DNA from 2 places in the Streptomyces sp. NPDC030165 genome. Region 1 is predicted to be linked to the other one. Evidence: predicted binding sites of a transcription regulator. Region 1 holds the regulator's gene; the other holds the start of a gene.
The links. Region 1 encodes HrcA, which represses chaperone genes, less so after heat shock. Its sites were predicted from a motif close to TTNGCACTCNGNNNNNCNGAGTGCNAA; they were not measured.
Positions count from the first base shown of each region.

Region 1 (7,872 bases):
GGCGCCACCGCGGTCGCCGAGCACATCCGGCGCGCGGTGCACGCGTTCGCGGGCACGCCGCCGGACGACGACCTGGCGCTGCTGGTGCTGCAGGCGACGGGGCGGCGGTAGCGGCCGGGGCCGCCCGTACCGGCCGCTCCCGGGGACAGGCTCCGGCCCCCCGCCCGATGCCGGACAATGGAAGACATGCCTTCCGCACTTCCCGACGGTGAGCCCATGCCCGAAGACGGGGCATTGCCCCGGCACGCCCTGACAGGGGCGGGCGCCCGGCCGCTCGGGTTCTACCTGCACGTGCCGTACTGCGCGACGCGCTGCGGCTACTGCGACTTCAACACGTACACGGCCACCGAGCTGCGCGGCTCCGGCGGCGCGCTCGCCTCGCGGGAGAACTACGCGGACACCGTCGCCGAGGAGATCCGGCTCGCCCGCAAGGTGCTCGGCGACGACCCCCGGCCGGTCGAGACGGTCTTCGTCGGCGGCGGCACGCCGACCCTGCTCCCGGCCGCCGGCCTCGGGCGGATGCTCGCCGCGATCCGGGACGAGTTCGGACTGGCGGACGGCGCGGAGATCACCACCGAGGCCAACCCGGAGTCCGTCGACCCGCGCTACCTCGCCGAGCTCCGGGAGGCCGGCTTCAACCGGGTCTCCTTCGGCATGCAGAGCGCCCGGCAGCACGTCCTGAAGATCCTGGACCGTACGCACACACCGGGCCGCCCCGAAGCGTGTGTCGCCGAGGCGCGCGCGGCGGGCTTCGAGCACGTCAACCTCGACCTGATCTACGGCACGCCCGGCGAGTCCGACGACGACTGGCGGGCCACGCTGGACGCGGCGCTCGGCGCGGCGCCCGACCACGTCTCCGCGTACGCGCTGATCGTCGAGGAGGGCACCCAGCTGGCCCGCCGGATCCGGCGGGGCGAGGTGCCGATGACCGACGACGACGTGCACGCGGACCGCTACCTGATCACCGAGGAGGCGATGTCCGCGGCCGGCTTCCAGTGGTACGAGGTCTCCAACTGGGCCACCTCGGACGCGGCCCGTTGCCGCCACAACGAGCTGTACTGGACCGGCGCGGACTGGTGGGGCGCGGGCCCGGGCGCGCACAGCCACGTCGGCGGCGTCCGCTGGTGGAACGTGAAGCACCCCGGTGCGTACGCGCAGGCACTCGGCGAGGGCCGCTCCCCGGGCGCGGGCCGCGAACGCCTCTCCGACGAGGACCGCCGCGTGGAACGCATCCTCCTGGAACTGCGCCTCGCGGCCGGCTGCCCGCTGGACATCCTTGCCCCGGCCGGCGCGAAAGCAGCCGCCCGCGCCCTGTCCGACGGCCTCCTGCAGCCCGGCCCGTACGAGGCGGGCCGCGCCGTCCTGACCCTGCGCGGACGTCTGCTGGCGGACGCGGTGGTGCGGGATCTGGTGGACTGATCACCCGGCGGGGTGAATCATGTGCTTTCCGCGCCGATCGCCCTACGCTGGTCCCCAGCCTGCTGTCGTACTCATGGGCGACGGCGTGAAGCGGAGGACCACGGAGATGACGGCTGTGGATGACCGACCGATTACTCACCCCCTCGTCACGTTCTTCGAGGACCTTGAGGTTCCCGAGGGATACAAGACGGAACTCCTGCGGGGGGAAATTGTGATGATGGCCGGGCCCGACGTGGTCCACAACCGGATCATCCAAAGTGTCCAGGACCAGATCCCGGGGGACAGCTGGGAGCGTCTGCAGACCCAGGACGTCAGCATCCTCGAAGAGGCCAGTGAGCCTCAGCCCGACCTCGTGGTCCTGGAGCTCGACGCCGGGCCGGAGTCCGGGCGGCTCATGCCGACCGAGGTGATCACCATGCTCGTCGAAGTCGTCTCCAAGACGAGCGTCGACCGTGACTACGGGATCAAGCGCAACATCTACGCAGCGGGAAAGATCCCCGCTTACCTGATCATCGACCCCATCATGGCTCACTGCGTCCTGCTCACCGAGCCCGCCGGCACCGGTGAGTATGCCGACTACGCTGTGCAGCGCCTCACCAAGTTCGGCGCTCCGGTGCCGTTGGACCTGCTCGGCGTCGAGCTGGACACCGGTAAGTTCCAGACCCTCCCCGACGCCAAACCCCACTCCCGCCCGTAACGAAGCCGATCAGGCACCCGTAACGAAGTCGATCAGCTCCTCCACCCGCCCCAGCAGCGCCGGCTCCAGGTCCTTGTAGGAGTGGACGTGGGAGAGGATGTGCTGCCACGCGGCCCCGGTGTTCTCCGGCCAGCCCAAAGCCCGGCACACGCCCGTCTTCCAGTCCTGGCCGCGGGGGACGGACGGCCAGGCCGGGATGCCGACCGAGGACGGCTTCACCGCTTCCCAGATGTCGATGTACGGGTGGCCGACGACCAGGACGTCCTGGCCGGTGACCGAGGCCGCGATGCGGGACTCCTTCGAGCCGGGTACGAGGTGGTCGACCAGGACGCCGAGCCGGGCGTCGGGGCCGGGGGAGAAGGAGCGGACGATGGCCGGGAGGTCGTCGACGCCCTCCAGGTACTCGACGACGACGCCTTCGATGCGCAGGTCGTCGCCCCAGACGCGTTCCACCAGCTCGGCGTCGTGACGCCCTTCCACGTAGATGCGCCCGGCGCGGGCGACGCGTGCGAGGGCGCCGGGGACGGCGAGTGAGCCGGACGCGGTGCGGGCCGGTCCGCGTGCGGCGGGGCGGGCGGCGGGCCGTACGAGGGTGACGGCCTTGCCGTCCAGGAGGAAGCCGCGCGGGGTCATCGGGAAGACCCGGTGCTTGCCGAAGCGGTCTTCGAGGGTGACGGTCGGGCCTTCGGCGGTCTTCTCGCAGCGGACGACCGCGCCGCAGAACCCGGTGACGGCTTCCTCGACGACCAGGTCCGGCTCCGCCTCGACCTCGGGTGCCGGCTGCTGCTTCTTCCACGGCGGGGTGAGGTCCGGACCGTACTGTCTGCTGCGCATCCGACAGACGATAGGAAGGGATGGACGGTCAGTGCCGCGACACGCCGAAGCGACGGCTCAGCGCGTCGCGTTGCTCACGGACGAATCGGGCATCCACGACAGCGCCGTGCCCGGGCACGTACACCGCGTCCTCCCCGCCGAGGGCCAGCAGCCGGTCCAGCGCGGCGGGCCACTGCCCGGGGAGCGCGTCCGGGCCGGCCTGTGGCTCGCCGGACTCCTCGACCAGGTCGCCGCAGAAGACGACCGCGGGCGAGCCGTGCGTGCCGGGGACCAGGACGACGAGGTCGTACGCGGTGTGGCCGGGGCCGACGTTGGCGAGCAGCACCTGCCGGTCGCCGAGGCCGACGGTGCGTTCGCCGGAGACGAGGTGGTGCGGGCGGACGAGGAGGTCGGCCGCCTCCGCCGCGGTGTCCGGGTCCACGCCGTACGACACCGCGTCGCGCCGCAGGTCGTCCTGGGCGCGCGGCAGGTACTCGTCGAGACCGGCCGCGCCGAACACCTCGACGCCGGCGAAGGCCGCGGTGCCCAGCACATGATCGAAGTGGGGGTGGGTCAGCGCGACGTGTGTCACGTTCCGTCCCGTGATGCCGCGCAGCTGCCGGCGCAGCTCGGCACCGTCGCGGATCGTCGCGCCGGTGTCGACGATCAGCACGCCGGCCGAGCCGACGACGGCGCCGGCCGTCTCGTCCCAGCCGGGCATCCGGCGGCGCCCGACGCCCGCGGCGAGCTGTTCCCACCCGGCCTCTTCCCAAGTCGTACGCATACCGAGACGCTAGCCGTATCGCGATAGCGTGGCCCGCCGGGCCGGGGATTCCCGGGCGCGCGCCGTGCCCGCGGTACGCCCTTCACGGGAGCGTGGAGCACGCCCCCGGTACCGCCGCCCTTGCCCTGCCCAGGTGGCCCGGCCGTACACTTGGTCAGGGTCTGGCACTCGGACCTGATGAGTGCCAGGGAAGACGACCCGGAAGAACCCGGCCGCGCGCCGGTGACACGGCCGGACTGGAGGTGTGCGCGATGCTCAGTGAACGCAGGCTCGAAGTGCTGCGCGCCATCGTCCAGGACTATGTCGGGACCGAGGAGCCGGTCGGCTCCAAGGCGCTGACCCAGCGGCACCAGCTCGGTGTCTCCCCCGCCACGGTCCGTAACGACATGGCGGCGCTGGAGGACGAGGGGTTCATCGCCCAGCCGCACACGAGCGCCGGACGCATTCCGACGGACAAGGGCTACCGCCTCTTCGTCGACAAGCTGGCCGGCGTCAAGCCGCTGTCCAGCCCCGAGCGGCGCGCCATCCAGAACTTCCTGGACGGCGCCGTCGACCTGGACGACGTCGTGGGCCGTACGGTGCGGCTGCTGGCGCAGCTGACGCGGCAGGTCGCCGTTGTGCAGTACCCGTCGCTGACCCGGTCCACGGTGCGGCACGTGGAGCTGCTGTCGCTGGCGCCGGCCCGGCTGATGCTGGTCCTGATCACGGACACCGGACGTGTCGAGCAGCGCATGGTGGACTGCCCGGCGCCGTTCGGCGAGACCTCCTTGGCGGACCTGCGGGCGCGGCTGAACAGCCGCGTGGTGGGGCGGCGGTTCACGGACGTGCCGCAGCTCGTGCAGGATCTCCCGGACTCCTTCGAGCAGGAGGACCGGGGCACGGTCTCGACAGTCCTGTCGGTGTTGCTGGAGACTCTGGTGGAGGAGACCGAGGAGCGGCTGATGATCGGCGGCACCGCCAATCTCACGCGCTTCGGGCACGATTTCCCACTGACCATCCGGCCGGTGCTGGAGGCCCTGGAGGAGCAGGTGGTGCTCCTCAAACTGCTCGGGGAGGCCAAGGACTCCGGCATGACCGTACGCATCGGGCATGAGAATGCTCATGAGGGCCTGACTTCCACATCGGTCGTCGCGGTCGGCTACGGTTCGGGCGACGAGGCAGTCGCCAAACTCGGCGTGGTCGGACCGACCCGCATGGACTACCCCGGAACGATGGGAGCGGTACGCGCAGTGGCACGTTACGTCGGACAGATCCTCGCGGAGTCGTAAGTGGCCACGGACTATTACGCGGTCCTGGGCGTGCGACGCGATGCCTCGCAGGACGAGATCAAGAAGGCTTTCCGGCGGCTGGCGCGCGAGCTGCACCCGGATGTGAACCCGGATCCGAAGACCCAGGAGCGGTTCAAGGAGATCAACGCCGCTTACGAGGTGCTGTCGGACCCGCAGAAGAAGCAGGTCTACGACCTCGGCGGCGACCCCCTCTCGCAGGCGGGCGGCGGCGGGGCCGGCGGCTTCGGCGCGGGCTTCGGCAACTTCTCCGACATCATGGACGCGTTCTTCGGCACGGCCTCGCAGCGCGGACCGCGGTCCCGCACGCGGCGCGGCCAGGACGCGATGATCCGGCTGGACGTCGAGCTGGACGAGGCGGCCTTCGGCACCACCAAGGACATCCAGGTGGACACCGCCGTCGTCTGTACGACCTGTTCGGGTGAGGGCGCGGCGCCGGGCACCTCGGCGCAGACCTGTGACATGTGCCGCGGCCGCGGTGAGGTCTCGCAGGTCACCCGGTCCTTCCTGGGCCAGGTCATGACGTCGCGGCCGTGCCCGCAGTGCCAGGGCTTCGGTACGGTCGTGCCGACCCCGTGCCCGGAGTGCGCCGGTGACGGCCGTATCCGCTCGCGCCGTACGCTCACCGTCAAGATCCCGGCCGGTGTGGACAACGGCACCCGCATCCAGCTCGCGGGCGAGGGCGAGGTCGGCCCCGGCGGCGGCCCGGCCGGCGACCTGTACGTGGAGATCCACGAACTGTCGCACCCGACGTTCCAGCGGCGCGGTGACGACCTGCACTGCACGGTCACCATTCCGATGACGGCGGCGGCGCTGGGCACCAAGTGCCCGCTGGAGACGCTGGACGGCGTGGAGGAGATCGACATCCGGCCCGGCACGCAGTCCGGCCAGTCGATCCCGCTGCACGGCCGCGGCGTCACCCACCTGCGTGGCAACGGGCGCGGTGACCTCATCGTGCACGTCGAGGTCATCACGCCGTCGAAGCTGGACGCGGAGCAGGAGGAACTGCTGCGACGCCTGGCGAAGCTGCGCGGCGAGGAACGCCCGCAGGGGCAGTTCCAGCCTGGGCAGCAGGGTCTTTTCTCGCGGCTGAAGGATGCGTTCAACGGGCGCTGACCCGTAGAGGTGCTGGATGAACGGCGGCCGGGCTCCCCAGCCCGGCCGCCGTTCGCCGTCTCCGTGCGCGTCTCTGCCCGAAGTGCCCTGATCGCCGGACGTGTTTGATCTTGGTGTGTCCGGGCCCGGTTCGGGCCCCCGCGCGCGGCGTGACACGATGTGGTCATGCCCACAGCGCTGACCGATCTCTGCCGCTATCCGATCGCGCAGGCCCCCATGGCAGGCGGCGTCGCCCGGCCGGAACTGGCCGCCGCCGTCTGCGGAGCCGGCGGGCTCGGATTCCTGGCCGCCGGGTACAAGACCGCGGACGGCATGTACCAGGAGATCAAACAGCTGCGCGGGCTCACCGACCGCCCCTTCGGCGTCAACCTCTTCATGCCGCAGCCGTCGCTCTCCGACAACGCGGCCGTCGAGGTCTACCGGGAGCAGCTCGCGGGCGAGTCGGCCTGGTACGAGACCCCGCTGGACGACATCGACCCGTACGGCGGCGTCGACGACGGGTACGAGGCGAAGCTCGCCATCCTGCGCGAGGACCCGGTGCCGGTCGTCTCGTTCCACTTCGGGTGTCCGTCCCGCGCCGTCCTCGACGGGTTCGCCAAGGTCGGTACGTACACGATCGTCACCGCCACCACGGCGGCCGAGGCGCAGGCCGCGCAGTGGTCCGGCGCCGACGCGGTGTGCGTGCAGGGCATCGAGGCCGGCGGCCACCAGGGCACCCACCGCGACGACCCGCAGGCCGACGGCACGGGTGCCGGGATCGGGCTGCTCGCGCTGATCGCGCAGGTCCGTGAGGCCGTGCAGATACCGATCATCGCGGCAGGCGGTCTGATGCGCGGCTCGCAGATCGCCGCGGTGCTGGCGGCGGGCGCGGCGATGGCGCAGCTCGGTACGGCGTTCCTGGTCACCCCGGAGTCCGGCGCCGACCCGCTGCACAAGCAGGCGATGACCAACCCTCTGTTCACGCGGACCGAGCTGACCAGGGCCTTCTCCGGGCGTCCGGCCCGCGGTCTGGTGAACCGTTTCCTGCGTGAGCACGGCCCGTACGCCCCGGCCGCCTACCCGGCCGTGCACCACCTCACCTCGGGCCTGCGCAAGGCCGCCGCCAGGACCGGCGACGCGCAGGGCATGGCCCTGTGGGCGGGGCAGGGGCACCGTATGGCGCGGCAGCTCCCGGCCGCGCAGCTGGTCGAGGTGCTGATGGCCGAACTGGACGCGGCGTGTGCCGGTTCGGCGCCGGGAGGCACGCACGGGCCCGCTCTGCCGGGCGGTTTTCCGGCCGGGCAGGAGACCCCGGGTGAGCTGGGAGGTGCGCTGTGACGGCGCCGGTGTTTCTGGTCGAGAGCGTCCCGGGCGCCGGGGAGACCGTGCTGGACGGGCCCGAGGGTCGGCACGCGGTGTCCGTACGGCGGCTGCGCGCGGGTGAACCGGTGGTGCTGACGGACGGGTACGGCAGCGGCGCGGTGGGTGTGGTGCGGGCCGCCGAGGGCAAGGACCGGCTCGTCGTCGAGGTGACCGGTAAGCAGACCGAGCCGGAGCCGGCGCCGCGTATCACCGTCGTCCAGGCGCTCCCCAAGGGCGACCGCGGCGAACTGGCCGTGGAGACCATGACGGAGACCGGCGTGGACGCCATCGTGCCGTGGGCCGCGTCCCGGTGCATCACGCAGTGGAAGGGCGAGCGGGCCGCGAAGTCCCTCGCCAAGTGGCGCAACACCGCCCGCGAGGCGGGCAAGCAGGCGCGCCGGCTGCGCTTCCCCGAG
Region 1 is NZ_JBVIBD010000008.1:270,502-278,373, reverse strand. It holds gene ACZ4Z1_RS17975 (SpoIIE family protein phosphatase) at 1-111, shown strand, start outside; gene hemW (radical SAM family heme chaperone HemW) at 187-1,419, shown strand; gene ACZ4Z1_RS17965 (Uma2 family endonuclease) at 1,526-2,116, shown strand; gene ACZ4Z1_RS17960 (DUF3097 domain-containing protein) at 2,126-2,950, opposite strand; gene ACZ4Z1_RS17955 (MBL fold metallo-hydrolase) at 2,979-3,713, opposite strand; gene hrcA (heat-inducible transcriptional repressor HrcA) at 3,965-4,981, shown strand; gene dnaJ (molecular chaperone DnaJ) at 4,982-6,115, shown strand; gene ACZ4Z1_RS17940 (nitronate monooxygenase) at 6,281-7,432, shown strand; gene ACZ4Z1_RS17935 (16S rRNA (uracil(1498)-N(3))-methyltransferase) at 7,429-7,872, shown strand, end outside.

Region 2 (7,872 bases), on a different contig from region 1:
GCGGCGAGATGCGCCGCGGGGAAGATGAGGAGAAAGGGCCTCGCCTCCATGGCTGTGCAATCCGTTGAAAGCACCACTTCCGCCACCGTTTCCCTGGGCCCCGCCGTCGCGCTGTCCTGCCGCGAGTGCGGTGAGCGCTTCGGCCTCGGGCCGATCTTCGCCTGCGCGTCCTGTTTCGGGCCGCTGGAAGTGGCGTACGACCTGCCGGCCGGCGACCCCGAGAGCCTGCGCAAGCGGATCGAGGCGGGCCCCGACAGCATCTGGCGCTACGCGCCGCTGCTGCCCGTCCCGGCCGACGTCGCGGACAAGCCGAACCTCAACCCCGGCCTGACCAAGCTGGTCAAGGCCGACAACCTGGCCCGTGAGCTGGGCGTCACCGGCGGCCTGTACGTCAAGGACGACTCCGGCAACCCGACGCACTCCTTCAAGGACCGCGTCGTCGCCATCGCCGTCGAGGCCGCCCGCGCCTTCGGCTTCACCACCCTGTCCTGCTCCTCCACCGGCAACCTCGCCGGCGCGGTGGGCGCCGCGGCGGCCCGCGCCGGATTCCGCTCCTGCGTGTTCATCCCGCACGACCTGGAGGCGGGCAAGGTCGTCATGGCCGCGGTCTACGGCGGCGAGCTGGTCGGCATCGAGGGCACCTACGACGACGTCAACCGCTTCTGTTCGGAGCTGATCGGCGACCCGCTGGGCGAGGGCTGGGGTTTCGTCAACGTGAACCTGCGCCCGTACTACGGCGAAGGCTCCAAGACCCTCGCCTACGAGATCTGCGAGCAGCTCGGCTGGCGGCTGCCGGACCAGATCGTCATCCCGATCGCCTCCGGCTCCCAGCTCACGAAGATCGACAAGGGGCTGAAGGAGCTGATCGCGCTCGGGCTGGTCGAGGACCGGCCGTACAAGATCTTCGGCGCCCAGGCCGAGGGCTGTTCGCCGGTCTCCACCGCCTTCAAGGCGGGCCACGACGTCGTACGGCCGCAGAAGCCCGACACCATCGCCAAGTCGCTGGCCATCGGCAACCCGGCCGACGGCCCGTACGTGCTCGACATCGCCCGGCGCACCGGCGGCGCGGTCGAGGACGTCGACGACGCGCAGGTGGTCGACGCGATCAAGTTGCTGGCCCGCACGGAAGGCATCTTCGCCGAGACCGCCGGCGGGGTGACCGTGGGCGTGACCAAGAAGCTGATCGAGGACGGCCTGCTCGACCCGGCGCTGACCACCGTCGTACTGAACACCGGCGACGGGCTCAAGACGCTGGACGCCGTGGCGCCGACCACCGGGCCCACGGCCACGATCCGGCCGAGCCTGGACGCGTTCCGCGCCGCCGGTCTGGCGGGCTGACCGCCGCGCGCGGCCGTACACACCGGTACGCGGCCGCGCGCACCCGCGAGCCCCGGCACACGCCTGCGAGCACGGACAGCGCCGGTACGCCTTTGCCCGCGCCCGTGGCCACCGGTACGCCCGCGCCCGCCCGCCCCTCCGCACCCCCTCCCGCAAGCTGGAAGGCAGAACACCATGAGCGTCAACGTCCGCATCCCGACCATCCTGCGCACCTACACCGGCGGCCGGGCCGAGGTCCCCGCCGAGGGCGCGACTCTCTCCGAGGTCATCGCGGACCTGGAGAAGAACCACGCGGGCATCGCGGCCCGCGTCCTGGACGACACCGGCAAGCTGCGCCGCTTCGTGAACGTCTACGTCAACGACGACGACGTGCGCTTCGAGCAGGGCCTGCAGACGCCGACGCCGGACGGCGCGGGCGTCTCGATCATCCCGGCGGTGGCCGGCGGCTGCTGACCCGCCTCCGGGACGCCGGGACGCCGTAACGATCTTTTTCGGCCCTTGTCCGGTCCAACGGCTGGAATCGCCCCGTCCGCCACGAAGCGGACGGGGCGATTCCGTGTTGTTAAAGGCGATACAGTTGGGGCGATCCCTCGTCGAGCGCGTGCCGAACGCATATGAGACCCCGGCAAGTTGTGCGCGAAGTGTGGACATGATTTGTCGCGTTGGTGAGCTTTGCCCGGCCCGACTTGCCCTGGCGTATGGGCTTTTCTTCGTACTTTTACGATTCTTCGCGAGCAGAATTCTCGTCCGACTGACCTGTTGCGCTGGGCAGTTGGACAGATACATTCAGCGGCGGTCGACGCGTTCCGGCGCACACCCCCTCATGTCGGGGGGTGAGGTCTGACCCGGGTCCGCGGAGTGCGGTCCTGTGCAAGGGCCAGTAATAGGGGAGTTAGGCATGGCTCAGGGCACCGTCAAGTGGTTCAACGCGGAGAAGGGGTACGGCTTCATCGCGGTCGACGGTGGTGCGGATGTATTCGTCCACTACAGCGCGATCCAGATGGACGGTTACCGCACCCTTGAGGAGGGTCAGCGGGTCGAGTTCGAGATCTCGCAGGGCCAGAAAGGGCCGCAGGCGGACATGGTCCGCGTGGCCGGCTGAAGCGCCGACCGACTGCTGCGTACGGAGGTCCGCGTCTCCCCGAGGAGGCGCGGACCTTCTGTGTTCGGATGGAGGTCCAGGGGCGGCGCCGGACCGTTCGGTCGTACCCGGTTTGACGGCTGTCGCGCCGGGGGAGGGCTCTCGCCAACGCGCTTGCCCCCTCCTGTCGCCCGGCCGTCACCTCTATAGGGGGCTTCTGCGGAGCCGCTTGCTCCCGCCCGCCGCCCGACCGCCGCCCCAGTAGGAGGCTTCTGCGAAGCCGCTTGCTCCCGCCCGCCGCCCGACCGCCGCCCCAGTAGGAGGCTTCTGCGAAGCCGCTTGCACTCTCATGGGTCGAGTGCTAATCATTGCGTTAGCACTCTACGAGTGAGAGTGACAGCTAAGGACCGACTCGGTGAGGTCCGCGGGCAGGTGGGGCAAGGAACCACAGGCTCGCAGACCGTCCGTCGCGGGCGCCAGCGCGGTCCGGAGTATCCACCCTCCCCCAGACGCAGTCCGGGGGGACCCCCAGTCCGGGAGGACCACTTCACATGGCCAAGATCATCGCGTTCGACGAGGAGGCACGGCGCGGTCTCGAGCGCGGGATGAACCAGCTCGCCGACGCCGTCAAGGTCACCCTTGGCCCCAAGGGCCGCAACGTCGTCCTCGAGAAGAAGTGGGGCGCCCCCACGATCACCAACGATGGTGTGTCCATCGCCAAGGAGATCGAGCTCGAGGACCCGTACGAGAAGATCGGCGCCGAGCTGGTCAAGGAGGTCGCGAAGAAGACGGACGACGTCGCCGGTGACGGCACGACGACCGCGACCGTCCTGGCCCAGGCCCTGGTCCGCGAGGGCCTGCGCAACGTGGCCGCCGGCGCCAACCCGATGGCCCTCAAGCGCGGCATCGAGCGCGCCGTCGAGGCCGTCTCCGCCGCCCTGCTGGAGCAGGCGAAGGACGTGGAGACCAAGGAGCAGATCGCTTCGACCGCCTCCATCTCCGCCGCCGACACCCAGATCGGCGAGCTGATCGCCGAGGCCATGGACAAGGTCGGCAAGGAAGGCGTCATCACCGTCGAGGAGTCCCAGACCTTCGGTCTGGAGCTGGAGCTCACCGAGGGTATGCGCTTCGACAAGGGCTACATCTCGGCGTACTTCGCCACCGACATGGAGCGTATGGAGGCGTCGCTCGACGACCCGTACATCCTCATCGTCAACTCGAAGATCTCCAACGTGAAGGACCTCCTTCCGCTGCTGGAGAAGGTCATGCAGTCGGGCAAGCCGCTGCTGATCATCGCCGAGGACGTCGAGGGCGAGGCCCTGTCGACCCTGGTCGTCAACAAGATCCGCGGCACCTTCAAGTCCGTCGCCGTCAAGGCCCCGGGCTTCGGCGACCGCCGCAAGGCCATGCTCGGCGACATCGCCATCCTCACCGGTGGCACGGTCATCTCCGAGGAGGTCGGCCTCAAGCTGGAGAACGCCGGTCTCGACCTGCTGGGCCGCGCCCGCAAGGTCGTCATCACCAAGGACGAGACCACCATCGTCGACGGTGCCGGTGACAGCGAGCAGGTCCAGGGCCGCGTCAACCAGATCCGCGCCGAGATCGAGAACAGCGACTCGGACTACGACCGCGAGAAGCTCCAGGAGCGGCTGGCGAAGCTGGCCGGCGGCGTGGCCGTCATCAAGGCCGGTGCCGCCACCGAGGTCGAGCTCAAGGAGCGCAAGCACCGCATCGAGGACGCCGTTCGCAACGCGAAGGCGGCCGTCGAGGAGGGCATCGTCGCCGGCGGTGGCGTCGCCCTGCTGCAGGCTTCCTCGGTCTTCGAGAAGCTGGAGCTGGAGGGTGACGAGGCCACCGGTGCCGCCGCTGTGAAGCTGGCCCTGGAGGCCCCGCTGAAGCAGATCTCCGTCAACGGCGGCCTTGAGGGCGGCGTTGTCGTGGAGAAGGTGCGCAACCTGGCCGTCGGCCACGGTCTGAACGCCGCGACCGGCGAGTACGTCGACATGATCGCCGAGGGCATCATCGACCCCGCCAAGGTCACGCGCTCCGCGCTGCAGAACGCCGCGTCGATCGCCGCGCTGTTCCTGACCACCGAGGCCGTCATCGCCGACAAGCCGGAGAAGGCCGCAGCGGCCGCTCCGGGCGGCATGCCGGGCGGTGACATGGACTTCTGATCCTCCCGGATCATCTGTCCTCAGGTCGCTGGGGCGGCACTCCTCCTCCCAGGGGGGTGCCGCCCCAGCGGCGTTTCCGGGCCGATTGTGCTGTGGCGTCCTTGCGCGGACCCCGGCCCGGCGGGGCACGATCGCCTCATGACGACTCGAAACGGGCAGACCGCCCGACCGGACCGGTTCACCGCGGACACCGTCGCGCTGATCACCGGCGGCAGTAGCGGAGTGGGCCTGGCAGCCGCGCGGCGGCTGCTCGCGGACGGCGCGCGGGTGGTGGTGTGCGGCCGCGACGAGCGCCGTCTCGACGCCGCCGTGGCGCAGCTCAGGGAGCAGGCGCACGAGGCGGTGACGGGCGGCGAGGCGGCCGTTGCGAACGCGACAGGGACGGGGGCGGTAGCGTCCGGTGCCGCGGCGGACCGGGTGCTCGGTGTACGGGCCGACACGGCTTCCGTCGCCGACCTGGACACCGTGGTCCGGGCCGTACGCGACCGTTTCGGGCACCTCGACGTCATCTTCGCCAACGCGGGCCGCTACGCCGCCGCGCCCTTCGAGGAGATCACCGAAGCCGACTTCGAGCGCGCGGTCGGCGTGAACTTCAAGGGTGTGTTCTTCACTGTCCAGCGGGCGCTGCCGCTGCTGCGGGACGGCGGCGCGGTCGTCATCAACGCTTCGTCGCTTCTGCAACGCGGGCAGGCGGACGCCACCTTGCACTCCGCGACCAAGGCCGCCGCGCACAACCTCGCCCGTACGCTCGCGGCGGCGCTCGCCGGGCGCCGTATCCGCGTCAATTCGGTCAGTCCCGGCTACGTCGAGACGCCGATGTTCGCCGACTCGGACATCGGTGACGCGGAGGCGGAGAAGCTGCGTGCGCAGACGGCGGCGGGCCGGTTCGGGCGACCGGAGGAGATCGCCGACGCGGTGGCCTTCCTGGCCTCCGGCGAGGCGTCGTACATCAACGGGCAGGACCTGGTCGTGGACGGCGGGCTGCACGGCTGCGCCATGTGAGGGGGCGGGGTGCCGGGGTGCTCCGGGCGCCCGGTGTTATGTCGCTTTCTGTGAGATTCGGCATGTAAGGCGGCGCTGGTCCTGGTATGGGCATGGCGGCCATACTTTCCGGAGCCTCGCCGGAAGGTGATCTTCCGCGCCGGCCGCCCCCGCACCCGGACGCCCCGCAAGGACGCCCATGAGCACGCTCGATTCCCTGGTCGTCGACCTCAACGACGGCCTCTGGACCTACCTGCTGATACCGCTGGTGGTCTGCGCGGGCCTGTATTTCACGGTCCGTTCCAGGGCCGTACAGCTGCGGCTCTTCCCCGAGATGCTGCGGGTCCTCAAGGACAGGTCGCAGCCGCGGGAGGACGGCTCCAAGCCGGTGTCGTCCTTCGGCGCCTTCACCATCTCGGCGGCCGCGCGGGTCGGTACGGGCAACATCGCCGGCGTCGCGACCGCCGTCACCCTGGGCGGCGCGGGCGCGGTGTTCTGGATGTGGGTGATGGCGCTCGTCGGCGGTGCCTCGGCGTTCGTCGAGTCGGCGCTGGCCCAGCTCTACAAGGTCCGCGACGGCGGCGGTTCCGGCAGGTACCGGGGCGGCCCCGCGTACTACATGCAGCGCGGCCTCGGGAAGCGCTGGCCCGGTGTCCTGTTCGCCGTGGCGATCACCGTGACCTTCGGGTTCGTCTTCAACGCCGTGCAGTCCAACACGATCACTTCGGTGGCCTCCGGGTCCGTCTCCGGCAGCGGATCGTCGTGGTTCGCCCCGGCGGTCGGCCTGCTGCTGGCCGGGCTGCTGGGCCTCGCGATCTGCGGCGGGGTCCGCCGCATCACCTCCGTCACGACCGTCCTCGTGCCGGTCATGGCCGTCGTCTACCTGCTGCTGGGCACCGCCGTCGTCCTCCTCAACCTCGGTGACCTGCCGCGGGTCTTCGGCGACATCGTCGGCGGCGCGTTCGGCTTCAAGGAGCTGGCGGCCGGCGGGATCGGCGCGGCGATCCAGCAGGGGGTCCGGCGGGGCATGTTCTCCAACGAGGCGGGCCTGGGCTCCGCGCCCAACGCGGGGGCCGCGGCCGAGGTCACCCACCCGGTCAAGCAGGGGCTCGTCCAGTCCCTCGGCGTCTTCTTCGACACCTTGCTGATCTGTTCGATGACCGCCTTCATCATCCTGACGACCGACCCGGAGCCGGGCGGACGCCAGGGCGCCGACCTGACCCAGTCGGCGCTGACCGACACGCTGGGGGGCTGGGCGGGTCACGTGCTGACGGTCGTCGTCTTCCTGCTCGCCTTCAGCTCCATGATCGGCAACTATTACTACGGCGAGTCCAACATCGGCTTCATGACCCGGCGCGCCTGGGTCCTGCCCGTCTACCGGGCCCTCGTCCTCGGAGTCGTCTTCCTGGGAGCCCTGGGCTCGGTCGGCGTCATCTGGAATCTCGCCGACGTCTTCATGGGGCTGATGGCCCTGGTCAACCTGCTCGCCATCCTTCCTCTGTCGGCGATCGCGTTCCGCCTCCTCGACGACTACACGGCGCAGCGCCGGTCGGGCCTCGACCCGGTGTTCACCAGGTCCCGGATGCCGGATCTGACGGGGGTGGAGTGCTGGCCGGACGAGCGGCCCGCGGCCGCGGCAGGGCGCGGGGAACGGGTGAGCGCGGGCGCGCGCTGAATCCTCCACACCGGCCCTTGGCGTCCGTCACGCGCCCCGCGCTGCCTTGAGGTTGGCCTTCTTCACCTTGTTGCCGCAGGTCGCCATGGAGCACCAGCGCCGTCGACCGCCGCGGCTGGTGTCCACGAAGAGGCCTCCGCAGGTGTGCTGCTCGCACCGCTTGATCACGCCGTCGCGGTGACCGCCCAGGGTCGCGACGGCGTCCAGCGCGACGACGGCGAGTGCGGCGCGCGCGGGGTCGGTCTCCGGGAGGTGCCATCGCGCCTGCCCGCCACTGAGGACGAGCCGGGCCCTGTGCCGCGCGGTCCAGCGGTTGAGCAGCGCTTCGTCGGCCGTCTCCGGTACGCCGCCGGAGGCGATGGCGGTACCGGCGCGGTGGATCGCCTCGCGCAGCTCGCGGGCGTCCCGCAGCAGGGCCTCGGAGACCGGCATGTCCGTACTGCCGAGGTCGTTGACGGCGAGCCAGGCCCGCAGCCGGTCCGGGGTGGCGATCCGCTCCACCGGATCGCCGCGCCGCTCGCCGAGCGTGGCGACGAAACGGAACGCGAGGATCTCGTTGCCGAGCCGGAAGCCCTCCGCGCCGCGCCGAGCGGCGGTCGAGGGCGATGCGTCCGGGGCGGCGG
Region 2 is NZ_JBVIBD010000015.1:129,661-137,532, forward strand. It holds SAM riboswitch class I at 1-31, shown strand, start outside; gene thrC (threonine synthase) at 49-1,338, shown strand; gene ACZ4Z1_RS26740 (MoaD/ThiS family protein) at 1,513-1,791, shown strand; gene ACZ4Z1_RS26745 (cold-shock protein) at 2,237-2,440, shown strand; gene groL (chaperonin GroEL) at 2,971-4,593, shown strand; gene ACZ4Z1_RS26755 (SDR family NAD(P)-dependent oxidoreductase) at 4,732-5,595, shown strand; gene ACZ4Z1_RS26760 (alanine/glycine:cation symporter family protein) at 5,774-7,249, shown strand; gene ACZ4Z1_RS26765 (CGNR zinc finger domain-containing protein) at 7,277-7,872, opposite strand, start outside.
Region 2: the regulator HrcA is predicted to act here: its motif matches at 2,793-2,819, upstream of groL (chaperonin GroEL).